2 regions of the Caproiciproducens lactatisolvens genome follow, and region 2 is predicted to be linked to the other one. Evidence: a T-box and tRNA genes for the amino acid it is inferred to sense, from the RefSeq annotation. Region 2 holds a T-box; the other holds one or more tRNA genes.
What was found. The T-box of region 2 lies ahead of tyrS (tyrosine--tRNA ligase). A T-box ahead of a tRNA ligase gene usually reads a tRNA of that ligase, here a tRNA-Tyr.

Region 1: it has a tRNA-Tyr gene. The T-box ahead of tyrS (tyrosine--tRNA ligase) is inferred to sense a tRNA for this amino acid. The anticodon was not compared.

The regions. Positions count from the first base shown of each region.
Region 1 covers NZ_CP195750.1:421,964-433,081, reverse strand. Annotated here, with positions in the region: gene ACRQV7_RS02100 (FGGY-family carbohydrate kinase) at 1-1,479, opposite strand, end outside; gene ACRQV7_RS02095 (SDR family NAD(P)-dependent oxidoreductase) at 1,517-2,293, opposite strand; gene ACRQV7_RS02090 (ureidoglycolate lyase) at 2,331-2,828, opposite strand; gene ACRQV7_RS02085 (MurR/RpiR family transcriptional regulator) at 2,859-3,686, opposite strand; gene ACRQV7_RS02080 (ribulokinase) at 4,047-5,717, shown strand; gene ACRQV7_RS02075 (transketolase) at 5,732-6,577, shown strand; gene ACRQV7_RS02070 (transketolase family protein) at 6,578-7,531, shown strand; gene ACRQV7_RS02065 (cupin domain-containing protein) at 7,905-8,252, shown strand; tRNA gene ACRQV7_RS02060 (tRNA-Tyr) at 8,467-8,552, opposite strand; tRNA gene ACRQV7_RS02055 (tRNA-Thr) at 8,748-8,823, opposite strand; tRNA gene ACRQV7_RS02050 (tRNA-Pro) at 9,149-9,225, opposite strand; gene ACRQV7_RS02045 (GntR family transcriptional regulator) at 9,478-10,194, opposite strand; gene agaB (PTS galactosamine transporter subunit IIB) at 10,427-10,906, shown strand; gene agaC (PTS galactosamine transporter subunit IIC) at 11,003-11,118, shown strand, end outside.
Region 2 covers NZ_CP195750.1:1,646,748-1,657,865, forward strand. Annotated here, with positions in the region: gene dapB (4-hydroxy-tetrahydrodipicolinate reductase) at 20-772, shown strand; gene ACRQV7_RS08155 (ACT domain-containing protein) at 784-1,245, shown strand; gene ACRQV7_RS08160 (YfhO family protein) at 1,325-3,988, opposite strand; gene tyrS (tyrosine--tRNA ligase) at 4,104-5,333, opposite strand; T-box leader at 5,381-5,617, opposite strand; gene recN (DNA repair protein RecN) at 5,648-7,330, opposite strand; gene ACRQV7_RS08175 (arginine repressor) at 7,336-7,785, opposite strand; gene ACRQV7_RS08180 (NAD(+)/NADH kinase) at 7,787-8,644, opposite strand; gene ACRQV7_RS08185 (TlyA family RNA methyltransferase) at 8,646-9,458, opposite strand; gene dxs (1-deoxy-D-xylulose-5-phosphate synthase) at 9,455-11,118, opposite strand, start outside.

The DNA of each region.
Region 1 (11,118 bases), 1.2 Mb from region 2:
CTTTAATATCTTATCTAATTCTGACGTAATTTGTATATTTGTAGCATAGAGTTGCTTATACACTTTTTGATAGATCTTTTCATAAACCGCGTGAGCTTCTGGATCGGGGTAAAAAGTCTTCTCCGTTTTCACTTGAATATTTTGATTTTCAGAGTAAATACCGGCAGCATGTCCTGCTAAAAGTGCGGCACCGAAAGTAACCGCTTCTTTTACCTCCACTGTTCTTATCGGAATATTTAGAACATCGGCTTTGCACTGCAGCCAAAAATGGTTTGCTGTTCCTCCGCCGATTGCCAGAATATCATCAATCCCGCTTTTTTTGCCCTGCTCCAGGACCACTCTGAATTCATAGCAAAGTCCCTCGATCACAGCTCTGAGCAAATCCGCTGTTGAGGTATTCAGTGTAATTCCTGTAAACATTGCTTTGGCATCGCTGTTCATTTCAGGCGTATAACAGCCGTTAAGGTGAGGCAGAAAGACAACTCCTCCGCTGCCGGTAGAGCTCTCTCCGCACTTCTTTGAATATAAACGATAAGTATCCTCACAGACATCCGCGTTTAATATATTCTCAATCGCCCAGTCAATCGTACGGCCGCCGCATGGAATTCCGCCTATTTTATAGAACTTGTCTTTAATTACATTATCACCCCACAGGTACCCGTTAAAAGACTGACCAAGCTCTACAGATCCCTCTATCATGCAGACAGATTCCGTCGTTCCCATTGAAGCCACCACTGTGCCCGGACAGCTTGCCCCCACTCCAAAACAGCCTACCATATGGTCAAAACCCGCAAGAGTAACAACCGCTTCCGAATTAATATTCAGCTCCCGAGCTACTGACGAAGTGATTTTTCCCAATACGGAACCTGATTCGATTAAATCCGGCATAAGTGATTTTTTTATGCCTGTAAGCTCAAATATTCTGTCGGACCACCGACGCCCTGCGATGTCTAACGCCATGGTGCGCGACGCCGACGAATACTCCATTCTGTCCTGACCCGTGAGCATTAATCCAATGTAGTCATTTAGGCAATGCCACTTGAATGCGTTTTGATATTCAGAAAAATGGTGCTTCTTCAGCCACCTGATTTTTTGCAGGCTGAAAATATAATGAGGATCCAGTCCTGTAATATGATAAATTTCAGTACTGTCGAGTTTTTCTTTGTCTTTTTCTACGATTTCCTGCGAGCCCGTGTGGTACCAAGGGATTACGCGGGTCAAAGGAACACGATTTTTATCTATCAGCAATCCGGACTCGCCCTGACTGCTGATACCGATTCCGGCAATTTGCTGTCCCTGGTTTCTATTTGTCGCAAGTTTTTTAATGCAATTCTTCAGATTATTCCATACAAAATCCGAATCATAATCTTCTGCATTGCTAACCATACTGAATTTTGCCCCGTCAACATAATCTCCATTTTGGTCATAAATGTGTAATTTGCAATTCGTGGTTCCAATGTCTATGCCCATCAGCAACATTACTATGGTCCTCCCTGCAACGAAAGTTGAAAATAGATTACCAGGCTGTATAACCGCCATCCACCAGATAGGTGGAACCCGTAGCATAACTGGAGGCGTCTGAAGCAAGGTATACCGCAATACCGCGCAGCTCAGACGGCACACCGGATCTGCCCATCGGCGTCATGCTGAACCATCTGTCAATCATAGGATCTTTGCTCCGATAATGTTCCTCACTCATTTCTGTACGCATATAACCCGGGCAAAGCGCATTGACCCGGACTCCCTTCTGCGCCCATTCTGTTGCCATGCTCTTGGTCAGCATAATAATACCGCCCTTGGAGGCATTGTAAGAACATTGATTTTGCGGTGTGTTGACAATCATGCCGGACATAGAGGCAACATTGATAATGTTTCCTTTACCCTGCTTCAGCATGACTTTTCCTACCGCCTGAGAAACAATAAAACAGCCATTCAAATTCGTATTGATAACCGTATTCCAATCATCCAACGGCATGCTTTCCGCATCACCCAGAATACAGACACCTGAATTATTGAAAAGCACATCAATTTTTCCAAATTCCTTCAGAACTGCATCGACCATGGCGTTAACCTCGTCCGGTTTTGTAACGTCCATTTTAACCGTTAGGCATTTTACTCCCAGCGCCTCAATTTCAGCTTTGGCCTGGTCCGCCGTTTTCATATTCCTTTGTGCAATAACAATATTGGACCCTGCGTCTGCAAGCGCCAGAGCCATCTCTTTGCCAAGGCCCTGCCCTCCGCCTGTAATGATTGTTACTCTATCTTTTAAACTAAAAAGTTCCTGAATACTCATTTTTTACTCTCCTATACAATGATATTAAAATGATTGACTATACCTCAATTTCAATCCAATCCGCCTCGTCGTACTGTACTTCATGGCAGTCGTTCGCATATGTTCTTTCCGGCAAAACGATCAGATGATTTACAAATTCCTTATGTACAGGAACAGGTGCATAGTGCCAAACACCGGTATTCATTTTCACCAGTGTTCCCTGAGGGACATAAAAAGCAACTGTTTCCTCCGGAACCGGTTTGAGGTTACTTGCGGGAGCAACATAAAGAATTGCATCGTCGTTTACCGGCATCCAGGCCTCTGCGGTAAAATTGTGATATTCACTTGCCTTAACAATAATTTTTTCTGGCTTTTGTACTTTAAGAATGGAAAAAGTCAGCTCCATGCTCGGAGAAACATGCATGGAAACCGGGTCACGGTAAAATGTACACGGTCCTTCCCCTAAATTGTTTGTCTTTGGATCCGTAACACTCACATAGGATCCAAATGGAGCAAAGGCTGCCACACTTAACTCCTGTGCCTTAATTTTTCTCATCTTCTCTTCCTTTCTTGCATTAAAAACATATTAAAATTGCTGGGACCGGATCAATTTGGAAATATTGTGATGATATTCCAATGCATAGTCCCAGTTTTTAACCGCTACTCCGGTACAGAGAGCATCTAAAATTGCGAGCTGCGCGATTCTGGACGCAGTTGCCAAATCGTGTGTCTGATAATTTTTGCTGTATGTCAATAGAACACAATCGCTGAAAAGTGCAATTTCAGATTTTGAGTTCTGGGTTAAACTGATAACCGGTACGCCGTTGGAATGTGCAATCTTCACATTTAAATTGGTAATCTTTGACTCTCCCGACAGGGAAATGGCAACCGCCAAATCGTTTTTTCCCAGCGACTGTGCCAATAACATCTGAGCGCCCTGATCCTGCTCCACCTGAGCCTTTTTTCCGATATTGGAAAAGTGCCAAAAAGCATCATAAGCGACCACATACGAACTTCCTATCCCGAAAAAGGCGATCTTTTCCGCTTGATTGATCATGTCCACCGCTTTAATGAAGTCATCCTTATTCAGCATTTCAGTAGTGTACTTCAAATCCTCCTGTTCAGAAGCCATAATTTTTTGAAACACATCCATAGAACTGTCCGTCCTCAGTATGCTTTCAGGAACCGGCTGTTCATTATCCGCGCCAAGATCTTTTGCCAGATGGATCTTAAACTCATAGTATCCTTTAAAGCCAATTTCTTTTGAAAAACGAACAACACTTGCTTCGCTGACCGAGATTTCCTCTGCCAGCTGCGCCGCCGTCAAATCCAGCGTTTTTGCAGGATTTGCAATTACATACATCGCCACTTTTTTCTGCTGAGATGTTAGCTTATGCTGCATGTTTTTTACCAATACCAAAGTTCCGATATTTTCGACGCTAATATTATCTATGCCGATCGCCCCCTTATCAAACTTATTCGGAGTCTGATTGCAAATCTTTCTCTGAAATTCGTCGTGAATGAATATTTCATTCGTATGCAGTTATAATATCTTTATTTGCTAAGAATGTCAATAGTTTTTAAAAAATTAATATTTTTCTATTCTTTTTAGTTGATTTTTTGAGGTTATAGTGAATATTTAATTCATAATTTGCTTGACAAGCTCCTTTCTGTAGATTATATTTAATGTGAAAAGTGAGTTTTTAGCCAGACATCATATTGGTTGAATTATTATTTCAAATATTCAACCGTATAATATAAGGAGGACTTTTTCATGGAGACCAAATTGGTGATTGGTGCAGATTTTGGAAGTGACTCTGTTCGCGCAATAGTCGTAAACGCTATAACGGGTGAAACTAAAGGGGAAGCTGTATGCGCATATCCAAGGTGGGCGGAAGGAAAATATTGCGAACCGGAAAATTATCAATTCAGGCAGCACCCGCTGGATTATCTGGAATCTTTTGAAAAATGTGTTAAACAGGCCGTTCTTGAATGTGGACCAAACGCAGGCGAACACGTCTACGCCATCTCCGTTGATACAACGGGGTCAACTCCCTGTCCGGTAAACAGAGAGGGGATTCCCTTAGCTCTTTTGGATGAATTCCATGAAAACCCCAACGCAATGTTTCATTTATGGAAGGACCATACCGCTATAAAAGAAGCTCAGGAAATTAATGATAGATTGTCCAATTTCAACGGAATTGATTATCTCAAATTTCAAGGCACCTACAGTTCCGAATGGTGGTGGGCCAAAATACTTCACACTTCGCGTGTTGATCCGCGTGTGAAAGAAGCAGCCTGGTCCTGGGTGGAGCACAGCGACTGGATTCCGGCCGTTCTTACCCATCACACAGACCCCCTGACGATGTACCGCTGTTCCTGCGCTGCCGGTCACAAGGCACTTTGGAACAGCGAATTTAACGGGCTGCCCTCGACAGATTGCCTGAGCAGCATCGATCCTTATCTGGGAGTTGTTGCAAGGCGTTACGGCAGCGGCCCGCAAAATGCGGGAACCTGTCTCGGGCCAATATCAGAAGAATGGGCCGACAAGTTGGGAATCAGTGAAAAAGCTGTTGTCGGCGGAAGTTCCTTTGACGCGCATGCCGGTGCGGTTGGCGCAGGGATCAAACCAACTACCCTTGTAAAAGTTGTGGGTACCTCCACAGTCGATATGCTGATTGAAAAATACGATAATTTAAAAGGCAAAAATTTAAAGCAGCTTTGCGGACAGGCAGAAGACTCCATCATACCGGGCTATGTAGGGATTGAGGCCAGTCAAGCGGCATTCGGCGACATTTTTGCGTGGCTTCGCAAAACGTTGATGTGGCCAACACATAATATTTTAAACCATACTTCCCTTATCACGGACGAACAAAAAGAAAAATTAACAGAAGAACTTCAGGAAAAAATGATTTCCACGCTTGAGAAAAATATACATTCCGTCCCTAAAGTATCCAATATCGTAGCTTTGGACTGGTTCAACGGAAGAAGATATCCAAATATTAATGAAACACTGCAAAGTGGTATATACGGGTTGAAGCTTGGTACGGAAGCTCCCGATATTTTTGAAGCTTTATCAATGGCGGCATGTTTTGGTTCCAAAACTATTTTCGACAGCTTGGTATCGGCAGGAATAGAAATTAAAGAAATCATTGCGGTCGGCGGCATTGCCCGCAAATCTTCTTATTCCATGCAGTTGATGGCAGATGTTCTTAACCGTCCGATTCACATTTCCGCAGCAACTCAGGCCTGCGCACGTGGCGCAGCCATCTATGCATCGGTTGCCGCCGGAATTTATTCCTCAATTCCGGAAGCACAGGTCCATATTTGCGAAGACTACATAACGGACTATTACCCCCGTGAAGAATATGTTGCCGCCTATGCAAAAACTTATGAAAAGTTTTTGAAATTTGGAAATTTTGTAGAATTCAGCGGTCAACAGTGATAGGAGTGCCAAGTATGAACAAAACGGAAAAAAATCAATTGCAGAAACTGGCGTGCAAAGTGAGAATGGGAGTGATCGAGGGCGTATACAACGCGAAATCGGGGCATCCGGGCGGAAGCCTTTCGGCGGCCGACCTTTTCACCTACCTGTATTTTAAGGAAATGAAAATCGACCCCAAAAATCCGAAAGAGGAAAACAGGGACCGCTTTGTGCTTTCCAAGGGGCACTGCGCCCCGGGACTGTACGCGACCCTGGCTCTGAGGGGCTATTTCCCGATGGAGGAAATGAAGAAGCTGCGCCATATCGGCGCCATGCTTCAGGGACATCCGGATATGAAGGGGACCCCCGGTGTCGATATGAGCACCGGATCGCTCGGGCAGGGCGTTTCCGCCGCCTGCGGCATGGCCGCCGCCGGGAAAATGGATCATAAGGACTACCGCGTGTACTCCATTCTGGGAGACGGCGAAATCGAAGAGGGCCAGGTCTGGGAAGCGGCCATGTTTGCGGCCCACCACAAGCTGGACAACCTCTGCCTGATTGTGGACAACAACGGACTGCAGATCGACGGTTCCGTCGCCGAGGTTGGCGGACCGGAGCCGATCGATGAAAAATTCCGTTCCTTTGGCTTTGACGTTCAGGTCATCAACGGACACGATTTTGACGAAATAGAAGCCGCGTTCCATCACGCAAGGACCGTAAAAGGCAGGCCGAGCGCGATTATTGCAAAGACCGTCAAAGGAAAAGACGTGTCCTTTATGGAAAATCAGGTGGGCTGGCACGGCACCGCCCCGAACGCGGAACAGTATGAAACGGCAATGCAGGACCTGAACAGGGTACTGTCCGGATTGGAGGCGGAATAAATGGCTGAAATGGTAAAAAAGGCAACAAGAGAAAGCTACGGCGAAGCGTTGGCGGAGCTGTCTGAAAAATATCCGCAGGTGGTTGTGCTGGACGCCGACCTTGCCGCAGCAACGAAGACGGGTGTATTCAAAAAAGCCTGTCCGGACCGCTTTATCGACTGCGGCATTTCGGAGTGCAACATGGTGGGCGTGGCCGCGGGCCTCGCAACCTGCGGGAAGATCCCGTTCGCCACTTCCTTTGCGATGTTTTCGGCGGGTCGCGCCTTTGAGCAGGTGCGCAATTCCGTCGGATACCCGAAATTGAACGTCAAAATCGTCGGTTCGCACGCGGGCATTTCCGTCGGCGAGGACGGTGCGACCCATCAGTGCAACGAGGATATCGCGCTGATGCGGACGATCCCCGGTATGGTCGTGCTCAATCCGGCTGATCATTATGAAATGAAGGCCGCCGTCAAAGCGGCGATCGAGCATCACGGCCCGGTCTATCTCCGCCTCGGCAGGCTGGCGGTGGAGAGCTTCAACAACGCCGACGACTACCGGTTTGAGCTGGGCAAGGGCGTCACCCTGCGCGGCGGCAGGGATATCACCATCGTGGCCACCGGCCTGATGGTTTCCCGTGCGCTGAAAGCGGTCAAAACACTGGAGGAGCAGGGCATCGACGCACGGCTCATCAACATCCATACGATCAAGCCGCTTGACCGCGAGCTGATTGTCAAGGCCGCGAAGGAGACCGGGAAAATCATCACCGTCGAGGAGCACAACGTCATCGGCGGACTGGGCGACGCGGTGTGCGGCGCTGTCTGCGAAGCGTTCCCCGTTCCGGTGATCAAGATCGGTGTGAACGACGTCTACGGCCATTCCGGCCCGGCGGTCGACCTGCTGGACGAGTTTGGCCTGAACGCCGGCCATATTGTCGAGGTGACAAAGAAAGCCATTACAAAGCAATCATTATAAAATTAAGGTGAAAAAGACTTCATTTTGACAAAGCACTGCTTGGGCTTAAATCCCAAGCAGTGCTTTTAAATACCGGAGTAAGAAATTTATATCGTTAAAATAATTGCTATTATTCTTCAGAACATCTATTGATATAGATGTATAGCTTTGCTATACTTATTTTAAGTCGCTGATAACATCACATATAAAATTGGAAAAAGTCAAAGGGTGCACCTTGCTTTCGCCGGTTATCGCTCTTGGTTTGTACGATGTCGTGATTGTATGTATGATGGATTTCGATTAGGAGCACAATGTGTCTCCCTTCCTTTTAAGTTGCCCTAATGTTTATGAAATACAATGGGAGTGTAACCCTTTTATTTAGTGGAGGATAATTATGCTAAAAAAAGTGAATCTCAAATCAGCGGTAGATGCTGTTGATAAATTGTATGTATACGAAAAAATAGGGCGGTTAAACGGTCACAATCTCAGCGTTGTAAATGTAGAAAACCGCACTTTGGATTTTCATATTCATGAAAATTCTGATGAATTATTTTATGTTATCAAAGGGAGTTTTCACCTGGAAGTTGATGAAGGATTAATAAAAGTGGATGAAGGTGAATTGATCATTGTTCCAAAAGGGACGAGACATAGGCCTGTTGTTAGAGCTTTGACGAAATTTTTGATGATTGAACTCGACGGTACACTAAATAAGGAAAACAGTGGAGATTTGTACGAGAGCTAACCCCGTACACATGGTATAAGCATAATCTGCAGTGCATAAAGTGCCATGAACTTTGTATAAAACCCAGTTGCAAAAATTATAATGACATTTTACATCCGTCTAGCGCCTCTTCGGAGGTGCTTTTCTTATATCATTTTTAAGAAGAAAAAACTTGCTAAGTATAATTTGCAAGCACAAAAAAGACAAAAGCATATACTTTTGTCTTTTTTGGTTTTGGTGGGAGAGGATGGATTCGGACCATCGAAGCTATAAAGCAACAGATTTACAGTCTGCCCCCTTTGGCCACTCGGGAACTCTCCCATATTCTATTGATAAGTTTGCACTTATTTGCAAATGGAGCTGGCAAACGGACAAAACCGCCACGCTTCGCTCGCGCTTTTACGGCTTGCACCATAGGTGCTACGCCACATTTTGCTAAAAACCTGCCACCGGCAGCTTTTCTTAACGCAAAATGCCCTCTTAGGCTTCAAGCCCGGTTAAGACCTGAGTAAAAATTGGAGCTGGCAGACGGACTTGAACCCCCGACCTGCTGATTACAAATCAGCTGCTCTACCAACTGAGCTACGCCAGCATTTTCAGCACTCGACTAATATATCATCTTACGGTTTATTTGTCAAGCAATTCGATGAAATTTCTGTCTTTTCCGGCTGTACCGGCAGATTCCGCCAATCAACCACTTACGACGAAAAAATGGCGCCCAACACCATGAGCTGGGTCCCATTTCTGGCCGAGGTGACAGGGTTCGGGTATTGGCACGCTCAACCCGCGTACCGCGAATCCCTCCGGCTTTCCCGGGGCGCAGGCTGCCGTCCTTTTTCTCCTAACCTGCACCGGCTGTTTCTGCTTACCAATCGCTTTACCATAGAAAAAGGCCCGCACCTGCGGACCTTTTTCTATGGTCGAGGTGACTGGACTCGAACCAGCGGCATCTTGGTCCCAAACCAAGCACTCTACCAAGCTGAGTTACACCTCGCCGCTGACGATATGCACGGTGAAATCCCCCGCACCATGCGGCTAAAAGCTTTCACTGTCAATGGCAGTCAATCTGCGCCCGCATCATCGGGCAGCCCTATCATTATATGTAATATGCGGGTCATTGTCAAGCGGATTTATAAAATTAGCAGTTTTTTGGCAGACTATAACCGGACGATTTTCCCTTTCAATTTTCGCCTTCCACCGGCTTCGCGCACAGCAAAGCCAGCCGTACCCGCCGAAAAGACGAAAGTTACTTCCGGTTATTCAGCTCAATTTTAAAAACGTATTTGTCCCCCCGCACCACGGAGGAAGTATATTCCACCAGGCAATCCCCTTCATAGCTGAAGCGCTCCAGCAGAATGCAGGGGATTCTGGGGGAAATCTTCAGCAGCTCGCACTGTTCGGAGTCCGGGAGGATGGGAATAAAGGTTTCGGTCGCGCGGTCCACCTTCAGCCCATACTTGGTGCTGAGGTAATCATAAAGCGACCGGCTTTCCACCGCGTCCACATCGATATGCACGAACCGGTTTTTCGGCAGATAGGTGGTTTCAATGACCAGCGGATAGTCGCGGGCCGAGCAAAGCCGCACCAGCTTGTGGTAAGCTTCCCTTCTCTCCGCCCTGAGCTTCAGGGCAAGGCTTCGGCCGAGGGTAATCGTTTCATAGCTTAAGACATGGCTGTGAAAGGAGATATTCTTATTTTTCAGGTCATCGGTAAAGGTATAAAACTGGGAGAGGCTTTGTTCAAACACCTTTGGCTTTACAAAAGTACCGATGCCGTGGATGGTATAGACCATGTGCTCCTCTTCCAGTAAAGCCAGCGCCTGCCTTACGGTCGACCGACTGACTTTATACATCTGGCACATGTCGCGCTCCGACGGAAGCAGGCCGTTTTCGGGGTATTCGTGGCTGTTGATGTACTGCAGGATATGGTCGTGCAGTTCCTGATACAACGGCAGATTCGGCATTGCATATACTCCTTTCCCGTCTTTTTCGACAGTAAATAAACCATCGTCAATTTAAATAAAAACCATGGTTCTATTCTATCATAAAAAGACCTATTGTACCAGTGGTATCGATTGAAATTTGAGACCTGTTTTTGAACTGGTTGAAAAAAAGTCATAATTGTTGTATTTCTGTTCATGATATGTTAAAACTTATCTAACAAATCTGAAACAACTGAACGAGGGGTGATTTTAAGTGGGAAATCCAAACATACTGTTGACGAGAATCGACAACCGCCTGGTCCACGGCCAAGTGGGGGTCACCTGGACGGCGACGCTGGGTGCAAATCTGCTTTTAGTCGCAGATGACGACGTGGCTCACGATGAAATACAGCAGCAGCTTATGGCAATGACTGCTGAATCTTCCAGTGCAGGGATCCGTTTCTTCACTTTGCAAAAGACCATCGACATCATCGGCAAAGCGGCTCCCAGCCAGAAAATCTTCATTATTTGCAGAACGCCGGCGGCTGTGCGTACTCTGCTGGAAGGCGGCGTGCCCATTAAGGAAGTCAATGTGGGAAACATGCATTTTACCAGCGGCAAGCGTCAGCTGAGCAAAAAAGTCTATGTCAATGACAAAGACATGGAGGATTTGCAGGCGATTCAGGCGATGAATGTAGATCTCTATATTCAGGATGTCCCGGGCGACATCAAAGAGCACATACCCAAGAAATAAATCCATTGGAGAGGAAAGGGGGAACATCACCGGCATTATCGGCAGCTTTTACCGTATGGCGAAACTTCTGGAACAAAAATAAAGGGGGAAAAACTAATGGCAATTACTTTAGCTCAAGGCATTGCGCTTGCTATTATGGCAATTATAGTCGGCGTTGACTTCTGGCTTGAGGCTTTGTTTATTTTCCGGCCAATCATCGTCTGTACTCTGAC
Region 2 (11,118 bases):
TTCCGGAGGGAATGTGAAAATGACAAGGATGATTATCTGCGGATGCAACGGCAAGATGGGCCGTGAGGTTTCGGCCTGTGCGGCGCTGCGGGACGACTGCAGGGTCGTAGGCGGAATCGATATGAATACGGAGGCGAAGGAGGATTATCCGGTTTTTGCGAAACCGGCGGATATCAATGTCGACGCCGATGTCATTGTCGATTTTTCCAACCCCGCCCTTCTCGCTTCTCTGCTCCAGTATGCGCAGATTCATAAAACGCCGCTTGTTCTGTGCACCACCGGTTATAACAAAGCGCAGGTGGAAGCGCTCACCCGTGTTTCCGAAGATGTCCCCGTATTTTATTCGGGCAATATGTCGCTGGGGATCAACCTGCTGATCGAATTGTCCAAAAAGGCGGCGAAAGTGCTGGGCAGCGGCTTCGATGTGGAGATTATAGAGAAACACCATAATCAGAAAGTCGACGCGCCGAGCGGCACCGCACTCATGCTGGCTGACGGCATTTCATCCGTCATGAACGAAAATGCGCACTATATTTACGACCGGCATTCCCAGAGGAAGAAGCGCGAAGCAAACGAAATAGGGATTCATTCCGTTCGCGGGGGAACCATTGTCGGCGAACATGAAGTGATTTTTGCCGGACATCATGAAGTGATCACGCTTGCTCATTCCGCGCAGTCAAAAGAGGTTTTTGCCATCGGGGCGATCAACGCGGCCGTTTATCTGGCAAAGATGCCCGCAGGACTTTATAACATGTCTGATTTATTAAAATAGGAGGTAGCATGATGAGTACGGAACCAATGATCACCACTTCAAATGAAATTACCCTGATCACGCTGCAGAACTGTCCTTCCGAGCTGACCTTTACCGCCGATGTTTTTCAGAAAATTTCGGGGTTCGGAGTCAATGTGGATATGATTTCGCTTGCGCCGACGCACGGGGCTTTCACTTCCATTTCCTTTACGATTTCCGACAACGATCTGGATAAAATTCTGACCTTTACATCCGATCTTCATGACAATTCCAATATTAAGACCATTGTCAGCAGCGGAAACTGCAAAATTTCCGTCTATGACCAGGGAATGAAGGACACTCCCGGCGTGGCGGCGAAGGTTTTTGCGGCGGCGGCGAAGAGCGAAACGGACATACGGATTATCACAACCTCTGAGGTAGACATCTCCCTGCTGGTTACGGCGGCGGATTTTGACCAGACGCTGAACGAAATCGAAAAGTGTCTGAAGAAATAAAAGCCTGCTTCCTGTTTTCTATAAAATAATAATCCCTTCCGTCAGGCAGTATGATCTGCTGGCAGCGGAAGGGATTTTTTCATCTCCAGTAATAGATGACTACGGGGAAAATATAAACCGCGATAAAAACGCCGATGAACAAAACCGTAAAGAAAACAACCGCCGGCAGTTCCAGAAACCGAATTTTACGGTAGAGTCCTTTTCTCAGAAATATCAGGAAAAGAATCAGACCAGCGATTCCCAGGGCGGATAAACAGCTTCCCAAGGAAAACCCGGGCGGAATATAAGAAACGGAGATTTCGTTTTTCCCTTTGTCCAGCCTGATCGCCATCATGGAATCCAGCACGCAGTTGATATCGGTCTTTTTCCCGTTTACAGTCGCGGTATATCCCCTGCCGTCCGTAATCGGAAGGAAGAGATAGGACTGGTCGTCGGCCGCGTCCGCAGTGCCGGTAATCCGGTTCCCGGACTGCTTCAACTGCGCGGCGGCGGTACCGCTGACTGCTTTCTTTAAAACATCGTCCTTAAGTCCGGCGATTCCAAAGGATTTCACGTCGACTTCTTTTAAAACCTGGATTTCCACTTCCACCGTCTGGTCGCGGAAGGTGCCGAGATTCAGGAGTCCGTTACTGCTTTGATTCGGATAATCGTCCTGTACGGTCATCCCGTTTATTAGGATATTGAAGCTTGAGTTGATATGCTCGATCAGGCTGTTTGACAGCCTGTCAAAGCAGTCGAAATAAAGCGTTTCCGTTCCCTGAACCGGAATCCGGTAAACCACCGACCCCTCGGCGCTGTTGTCCGGAAAAGTAAGAGAATATCTTTCGCCGGCAGTATAGGCGATATTATTCAGAAGAGTCGGCTCGTAATAGGTAAACAGCTTGTCCTGTGTATGAAAGAGGGATTCAAAGACAAACTGCTGAATGTTGAGGCGGGTCGTGTCCGGCAGAGTGCTGAATGCCTGAATGTCATCGGAATGAACAACAAATCCGACGGGAAGAGTGTCCTCTTTTTCTCTGATCTCATATTTCTCATTCTGATAAAAAACCTTCTGCTCCTTGCTGAAAGAAGTTCCCCTGCGGAGAATCGTGTACCGGTTCCCCATTATGGCGTCAGTCAGTTTGGTGCCGCCGTTTGAGTTGACTTCCATCCAGTAGGACGAATAGCCGAGCTTCTTCATGGTATACATAAAGTTTTCGCCCGTCAGCGACGTATAATGGCTCAGTGTATGGTACCCCAGGCTGCCCATCAGGTTTACGTCGAAGTATTTTTCTTCGGATTTTACGCGGTAAAGGGAGTCATCCCCGATCCGGCCGCTCAGATCGATGACGGCTGCCTCGGTTTTCCCGTTGTTGGCGGCGGAAGCCACGTAAACGCCGGAATTAAATACGCATTCCAGTACAACCATGACGCACAGCAGGACGGAAAATGCGGTTTTACCCAGCAGCCTGAACTGGTAGAGCAGCAGAAGGACGAGATACGCAAGTCCCGCGACCAGAGAAAACAGGAGCAGAAGCCGGAAGCTTGCGCTGTTCCCCCACAGGGTTTCCGTGTAAATCCTGACGACATCATATTCCTTATAAAAAATCAGGCATTCCGCAAGGAATACGGCGCTGACCGCCAGCATCCCGCCAAATACGGCCAGCGGGCTGCTTGACGTAAGGCGGTTTTCCTGATTGATTTCCGATAATACGGCGGCAAGCAGAATCAGGCCGAAAAAAATGGTGATATATCCGTAGCGGACCGGAAAAGCCTGATAGTTTCCGGTCTGCCACATTTTATTGATCGGTTCTATGAAAACCGGTATCATAGTCAGGACAAACAGGAAAAACACAAAGTTCGTACTCGGCGGAAGCCTTTTCGCAAAAAACAAATAGACAATCAGCGCGGCAAAGATCGCGCCCGAGCACAGAATCACGGTAAACGTCGTGTCCAGTCTGGAAATCAGCCCACCCACTCTTAAGCTCGTAAACAGGTCGCTGGTTCTGGCGGAAGCCGTATACTGCATCAAGGAGGGAAGCCAGACCACGGCGGTAATCAAAGCGGTAATCAGGGTGGAAACTCCCAGAAGCAAAATATTTTTCCGGCGTGTCCCCTTTTTCGCGAAGAAACAGACATAGACTCCGGATGCCAGCACCAGAAAAACCGACACCATATAGCTCAGATAGAAATTCACTGTCAGTATCGCTGAAAAAGACAGGACATACCACAGGATTTTTCCTTCGTCAGCCAGCTTGATCAGGCCGATCAGAAGAATCGGGAAAAGGTACATGACGTCCAGCCATACGTGGTTCTGGTAGTAAAACATGGTATAGCCGCAGAAGGCATACATCATGGAGATCGCCGTGTTTTGCAGCACACCGAGCCTTTTGAATTGAAAACAAAAAAAGACGCTTGCCGTAAACGCGCATGCCATCATTTTCAGCAGGACCAGAATATTCATGAAGAGATAGAAATCGGCTTTATCGACAAAGGCAACCAAAAAGCTGAACGGACTGCTGATAAAAAACAGGAATACGCCCCAGAAGCTCATGCCCCCGGCGTTCTGTAAATTCAGAAACATGTTTGCTTTTCCGGACAGGATATCTTGAAAATCCATCAGAAAAGGGATGACCTGCTGGTTCATGTCGCACCACGAGAGAGTGTTAGTTCCAAAAGGAAACATCCTGTTTACAAAAAACACCGAAAGCATAATCACCACCACCGAAGCGGGCGCCAACAACAAAGAGCCGTTTTTTTTCATCTGGATGAATCCTCCAACATTTGTCAATGTACCTATTATAAGGAATTGCCGGATGAAAATCAATCAAAACAGCCCGCCGCCGAAATTTCGGCGGCGGGCAAAGCAAATTTTTGCGTTAATCAACCAGATTGACTTTGTGGAACACCTTTTTCCCTTTTTTAATCACCACATATTTTTTCTCGAAACGGTTCAGGGAAAGTTTCTCCGTGCTGGAAAGGATCTTCACGCTATCGACTGAAATACCGCCCTGATCGATCAGACGCCTTCCCTCTCCTTTGGAAGGCGCCAGCTTTGTCAGGACCAGCAGATCAAGCACGCCGATTTCCCCGTCGGAAAAATCGGCCGCGGTAATATCCGTGGAAGGCATGTTGTCCGTGTTTTCCCCGCTGCCGAACAGCGCGCGCGCACCTTCCTGCGCCTTTAACGCTTCCTGCTCGCCGTGAATCAGCTTAGTGACCTCAAACGCAAGAATTTCCTTGGCTTTGTTGAGCTCCCCGCCCTCCAGCTTCGCAAGCTCATCGATTTCCGACAGCGGAAGGAACGTAAGGATTTTCAGGCATTTGATAACGTCGTCGTCACCGATATTTCGCCAGTACTGGTAGAAGTCAAACGGCGTGGTCTTTTCGGGGTCCAGCCAAACGGCGCCCTTTTCGGTTTTGCCCATCTTTTTGCCCTCGCTGGTCGTCAGCAGGGTAAACGTCATGCCGTAGGCTTCCTTCCCCTCTTTGCGGCGAATGAGCTCGACGCCGCCGATAATATTGCTCCACTGGTCGTCGCCGCCAAGCTCCAGCTGGCAGTTGTACCGGTGATTCAGCTCCAGAAAGTCGTAGCTCTGCATAATCATATAGTTCAGCTCAAAGAAAGAGAGTCCCCTTTCCAGACGCTGCTTATAGCATTCCGCGGCAAGCATGCGGTTGACGGAAAAATGCACGCCGACATCACGCAAAAACTCAATATAATTCAGATTCAGAAGCCAGTCGCCGTTGTTGGCCATAATCGCTTTGCCTTCCGAAAAATCAACCAGACGGGACATCTGCTTTTGGAAGCAGGCGATATTGTGGTCGATTTCCTCTTTGGTCAGCATTTTGCGCATATCGGATTTTCCGGAAGGATCGCCGACCATGCCCGTTCCGCCGCCGAACAGCGCAATCGGCGTATGGCCGGCTCTCTGCATGTGCGCCATGACCATAATCTGCACAAAGTGACCTACGTGCAGGCTGTCGGCTGTCGGATCAAACCCGATATAGAATGTGGTTTTGTGATTGTTGAGAAGATCCTGAATCTTCTCCTCGTCCGTCATCTGGGCAATCAAGCCCCTTGCTTTGAGTTCTTCGAAAACTCCCATAAAAAATCCTCCATTTCAGGGGGATAAAAAACGCCCCCTGCTTATTTGCAGAGGGCGGAATCAACCGCGGTACCACCTCAGTTCACCGTAGCCTCGCGGATACGGCCTTACGGGTACAAAAATACCCACGCGCTATAACGTGCGCTTTCACGGCCAAATCTAATAGAAACCGTTCAATCTGGCGACTCCGGGATGTATTTCAGCCAAATCACGCGCCTGCTTACACCAGCCGCAGGCTCTCTTTGCCGTCTTTTTGGCTTACTTCTTCCCATCAATGTCATTATACTGCATTATACCCAATTCCCTCCGCATTGTCAAGACGAGCCATGCTTTTTGGCAAGCCTGAGCATTTCGGCCGCATTTTCCAGCAGCAGCGGCGTGATCTGCGCCCCGCCCATAATTCTTGCCAGTTCCTGTTTCCTTCCCTCGTAATCCAGCTCAGCCACGTCGGTGAAGGTTCTGTTCTCCCGGACCTGCTTTTTGATTAAGAACTGTGTGTCGGCCAAAGCGGCTATCTGCGCCAGATGCGTTACGCAGATCACCTGACGGTGGCCCGCGACCTCATGCAGCTTTAAACCGACCTTCTGCGCCGCGCTTCCGCTGATGCCGGTGTCGACCTCGTCGAAAATCAACGTGTCAATGTCGTCTTTCCCGGCAAGCACCGTCTTAATGGAAAGCATAATGCGGGAAAGCTCGCCGCCGGAAGCGATTTTTGCGATCGGCTTGGCCGGTTCGCCCGCATTCACCGAAATCAGGAACTGAAGCTTGTCGCAGCCGAACGGATTCAGTGGGCAGTCCTCCTGCTGTACCTGAAAATCGATGTTCGGCATATCGAGAAAGCGGAGCTCTTCCTTTACCCTTTTCGTAAAGGCCCGTGCCGCCTCTCTGCGGCAGCCGGAAATCTTTTTCGCAAGTCTTTCCGCTTCCGCCTTCGCCTTTTGATATTCCTTTGTCATCTGCAGGATTTTTTCATCCGAAAGCTGGATGTCCTCCAGCTGGGCCTTCGATGTTTCGAGAAAACCGATCATATTTTCCACGGAGCCGCCGTACTTCAGGCCAAGGCGATAAAGGACGTCCAGCCTGTCCTCTATCCTTTCAAGGTCTGCGGGATCATATTCCAGCTCCGAGGAAAAACCGCGGAGCTCTTCGCCGCAGTCCTCCAGATCGTAGCGGATGTTTTTGATTCTTTCGGAAAGCTCATGGATTTCCGGCAGGTATTTTTCCGTTTCGGACAGAGCGTCCGAAGCCGAAACAACAGCGGACAAAGCTCCGTCAAAGCTTTCTTCCCCGTTCAGGGCCGATTGCGCCGTATGAATCGCCGAGGCAATCTTTTCGCTGTTTAAATAGCGGGTACGGGTTTTATTCAGTTCTTCCTGCTCGCCGGCCCGCAGACCGGCGGCCTCCAGTTCGTTGACCTGATAGGTCAGCAGATCAATCTGCCTCGCTTTCTGCGCCTCGTCCATATCAAAAGCGTCCAAAGCGCTTTTGATATGCTGCATATTGCTGAAAGCGGCGCGATACTCCGAGAGCAGTGCCTCGGACACGCCCATGCGGTCGATGTACCGGATATGTAAATCGGGCGACAGCAGGTCGTAGCTCTCGTGCTGGCCGTGAATGCTGATCAGCACGACCCCGATCTCTTTCAAAACGGATACGGTTGCCGGGCGGCCGTTAATTCGGCACACGGTTTTGCCGTCGGTATGGATTTCGCGCTGAATCATGACGGAACCGTCTTCTTCCGGCGCATAGCCGAATTCCGCCAGCTTATGGACGGCCTGTTCCCCAAGGTCGGAAAAAACGGCGGTGACAAAAGCGGAATGAGCCCCGGTCCGCACAAGCTCACGCGAGGTTCTTTCCCCCAAAATTGCGTTGATGGAATCAATAACAATGGATTTTCCGGCTCCGGTTTCTCCGGTCAGAACGTTCAGGCCGGGGTGAAAATCGATCCCGGTCTTTTCAATCACAGCAATATTTTCGATGTAAAGCTGAGAAAGCATTGCAATCACCCAACCATTTTTTTAAGTTCAGCAACCAGCTGCTGTGCATGGTCTTCGTCCCTCATCGCAATAAAAATGGTATCGTCCCCGGCCAGAGTGCCGACGGCGCCCTGCCAGTGCATGGTGTCCATTGCCGCACAAACAGCCTGCGCCATGCCCGCGTGGCATTTGATTACCACCAGATTGCATGCGTAGTCAATTTGCACTGCAGAATCGGAAAGGAGGGAATAAAATTTAGAGGAGTAATCGGCCGTGTTGCTTCTGCCGGTGGAGTATCTGTATTTTCCGTCGTGGGACAGAGTCTTGATCAGCCTGAGCTCTTTAATATCGCGGGAAACGGTGGCCTGGGTTACTTCAAAACCGTCTTCGCGCAGGCGGCGCAGCAGTTCTTCCTGAGTATCAATCGCGTATTCGTTAATCAATTCAAGGATTTTTGCGTGTCGTCGTGTTTTCAATTCAATTTCTCCTCTCGGCTAATTTTTCGTTCACTACCTCATAAAAATTATCGTCTTTTAGTTTAATAATTCTCACCATACGCTCCGAACGGCAAAAATTAATTTTCTGATTATCCGCAATCCGAATAAAAGTGTCTCCGTCCACGGACAAAATAATCTCGCTTTTATAGTGGGAACACGCCGTTACGCTCAGCTTAGCGTCCGGCCCGAAAATAACCGGCCTTGTCAGCAGGGAATGCGGACAGATCGGCGAAAGCAGAATACAGTTGATGCTCGGGTCGATCACGGGGCCGCCGGCGGAAAGGGAATACGCGGTCGAGCCGGTGGGAGTGGAAATAATCAGGCCGTCCGCCCTGTATTCACAGACATTTTTATCATTGAAGTGAACGGTGATATCCAGGATCCGGGAAAGCGCTCCGCGGGCGATTACCGCGTCGTTCAGCGCCAAATGGGTTTCCTCTTTCCCCTGATTGACCAGCCGGATTTCCAGCATCATACGGTTTTCGATGGTATAGTCCCCGTCGATCAGTCTTTTCAGCTTGTCAAGCTCGTCCGTTTCCAGCCCGGCGACAAAACCGAGCCGCCCCACATTGATGCCTAAAATCGGCTTTTCCGCCACGGCGGCATGCCGGGAAGAGTGGATAATGGTTCCGTCGCCGCCAACGGCGATGACGGCGTCGCAGTCGGACATCATTTTATCGAAGTCATCGTAAAAGACAATGTGTGAATTTGGAAAACAGCTTTTCAGGTTTAACCGCATGCATACCTCCGCGCCGAATTTCTGCAGCGTTTCCGCCACCCGCGTGGTATGAAGCTGTGCGTTGTGCTTGCTTAGGTTCGGCATGATCGCTATTTTCAAATTATTCACCACCGTTTAATGTATGATGGGATTCTTCCACCAATGCTTCTATGTTCAACGGAGCACTTTCCGGTTTCTCCGATTTTTGAAGGTAAACCAAATACTCAATATTCCCCTCCGGCCCTTTTACCGGGGAATAAGTCAGGCCCAGAACGGAAAACCCGTGTTCCAGCACAAAGCCGGTTATTTTTTCAATCACTTCCTGGTGAACCGCCCGATCGCGCACCACGCCTTTTTTGCCTACTTTCCCCCGCCCCGCTTCAAATTGGGGCTTGATCAGGCAGACGGCCTGCGCGTTTTCCGCCATGAACTCCCTTGCGACGGGAAGGACCAGGCAAAGGGAAATAAAAGAGACGTCCACGCTGAAAAAATCGATGTCGTCCGGCACCTGCTCCCGTGTAAGGTAACGGACATTGGTGCGCTCCAGATTCACGACCCTTGGGTCCGTACGCAGCTTCCACGCGAGCTGCCCGTAGCCGACGTCGATGGAATAGACCTTTTTCGCGCCGTTCTGCAGCATGCAGTCCGTAAAACCGCCGGTAGAAGCGCCGATATCCATCGTGATTTTCTCTTTCAGTTCAATCGGGAAAACAGACATGGCCTTTTCCAGCTTCCAGCCGCCGCGGCTCACATAGGGCATGGTCTCCCCGCGGATTTCTATTTTCGTATCGACCGGAAGCATAGTCCCGGGCTTGTCGGACTTCTGATGATCGATATAGACATTGCCCATCATGATCATTGCCTTGGCCTTTTCCCTGCTTTCGGCAAGGCCCTGGTCAAACAGCAGGCAGTCCAGTCTTTTTTTCTCTATCACTTTTTGTACTCCGTCAATATCATATTTACCATTCCCTTGTCGTCAAGGCCAAGAGCGCTGAGCGACTGCAGCATTGTCGCATGGGGAACAAAGCTGGTGATCGCGCGTAAGCGGAACTCGCCGCGGTACCCGCTCTGGGACAGCAGATAGCTGAAATGCTCCCCGATTCCTCCCTGCTGGATTCCCTCTTCAAAGAAAAAGACTTTTTTTGCGGCCGCAGCTTCCGCTACCGCATCCCTGTCCACCGGAGTAATCCGGTTCAGCTTGATAATTTTCGCAGAGATCCCGGACTCTTTCAGCGATGTGACGGCCTTGCAGGCCATGGAAAACAAACGGCCGTAGGTCACAATCACCAGCTCCGCCTCATCCTGTCCGTAAATGTCGTAAGCTTTCCCGGTACTCTCAAAGTCGAAGGGCTTAAACATTGGCTTTCCGCGCGGATAGCGCACGGCGGAAACGCCTTCGCACTGGTAAAGCGCCTGCTGGAAAGAAAAATAAAGCTCGTCATAGTAAGCCGGAGAATAAACGGTAATCCCGGGAACGGTGCTCAGAAAAGCCGCATCAAAAATACCCTGATGCGTTTCGCCGTCGTCGCCGACAACACCCGCCCGGTCAATGGCAAACGTCACCTTTACCCTTTGGATGGCTGCGTCATGAATAATCTGATCGTAGCCGCGCTGTAAAAACGTGGAATAAATCGCGCATACGGGAAGCATGCCGCCCGCGGCAAGACCGCCGGCAAAGGTTACCGCATGCTCTTCCGCAATCCCCACATCGAAGAAACGGCCGGGAAACTGCTTTGCAAACCCCGTCAGACCGGTTCCCATCTGCATCGCTGCGGTAATCGCGCAGATTTTTTCATCCTTACCTGCCAGCGCGCAAAGATGGTTGCCGAAAACACTGGAAAAATTCTCACCGGCGGGGGCGGATTTTCCCGTCTTAATATCGAAGCTGGATATCCCGTGAAAAGCTCCCGGATTCTGCTCCGCATACGGATAGCCCTTTCCTTTGCGGGTAATCACATGGAGCAAAACCGGATGATTGATATTCTTGGCATTTTCCAGAACATCAATCAGCTTTCCCAAATCATGACCGTCAAACGGCCCGTAATAATAAAAGCCCATATCTTCAAAAATGGTACTGTTATATAATATCTGCTTTAAAGCAGCCTTTGATTTCGAAAGAAAATGATGCAGCGGCTTTCCTACGTGAGGAAGCCGGTTCAGCGCGGTTTCAATATTGCCCTTTGCCTTGAAATAACCGGGCTTTGTGCGAATGTGCGCCAAATAGCGGGCGATGGAACCGACATTGCGCGAAATAGACATTTTATTGTCATTCAAAATGACAATAAAATTCTTCTTGAAGCGTCCGGCATTGTTCAGGCCTTCATAAGCCAGACCGCCGGTCAGCGCGCCGTCGCCGATCAGAGAAATAACGTGGCCTGGCTCTCCGGCAAGAAGCTTTGCGTTGGCGATTCCCAGCGCTGCGGAGATAGAGGTGCTGCTGTGCCCCGCGTTAAAAGCGTCGTAACTGCTTTCCATGCGGTTCGGATAGCCGGAAAGACCGCCCTGCATCCGAATGGTGGAAATGGTGTCGCGCCTGCCGGTCAGAATCTTATGGGTATAGGCCTGATGCCCGACGTCCCAGACAATCCTGTCGT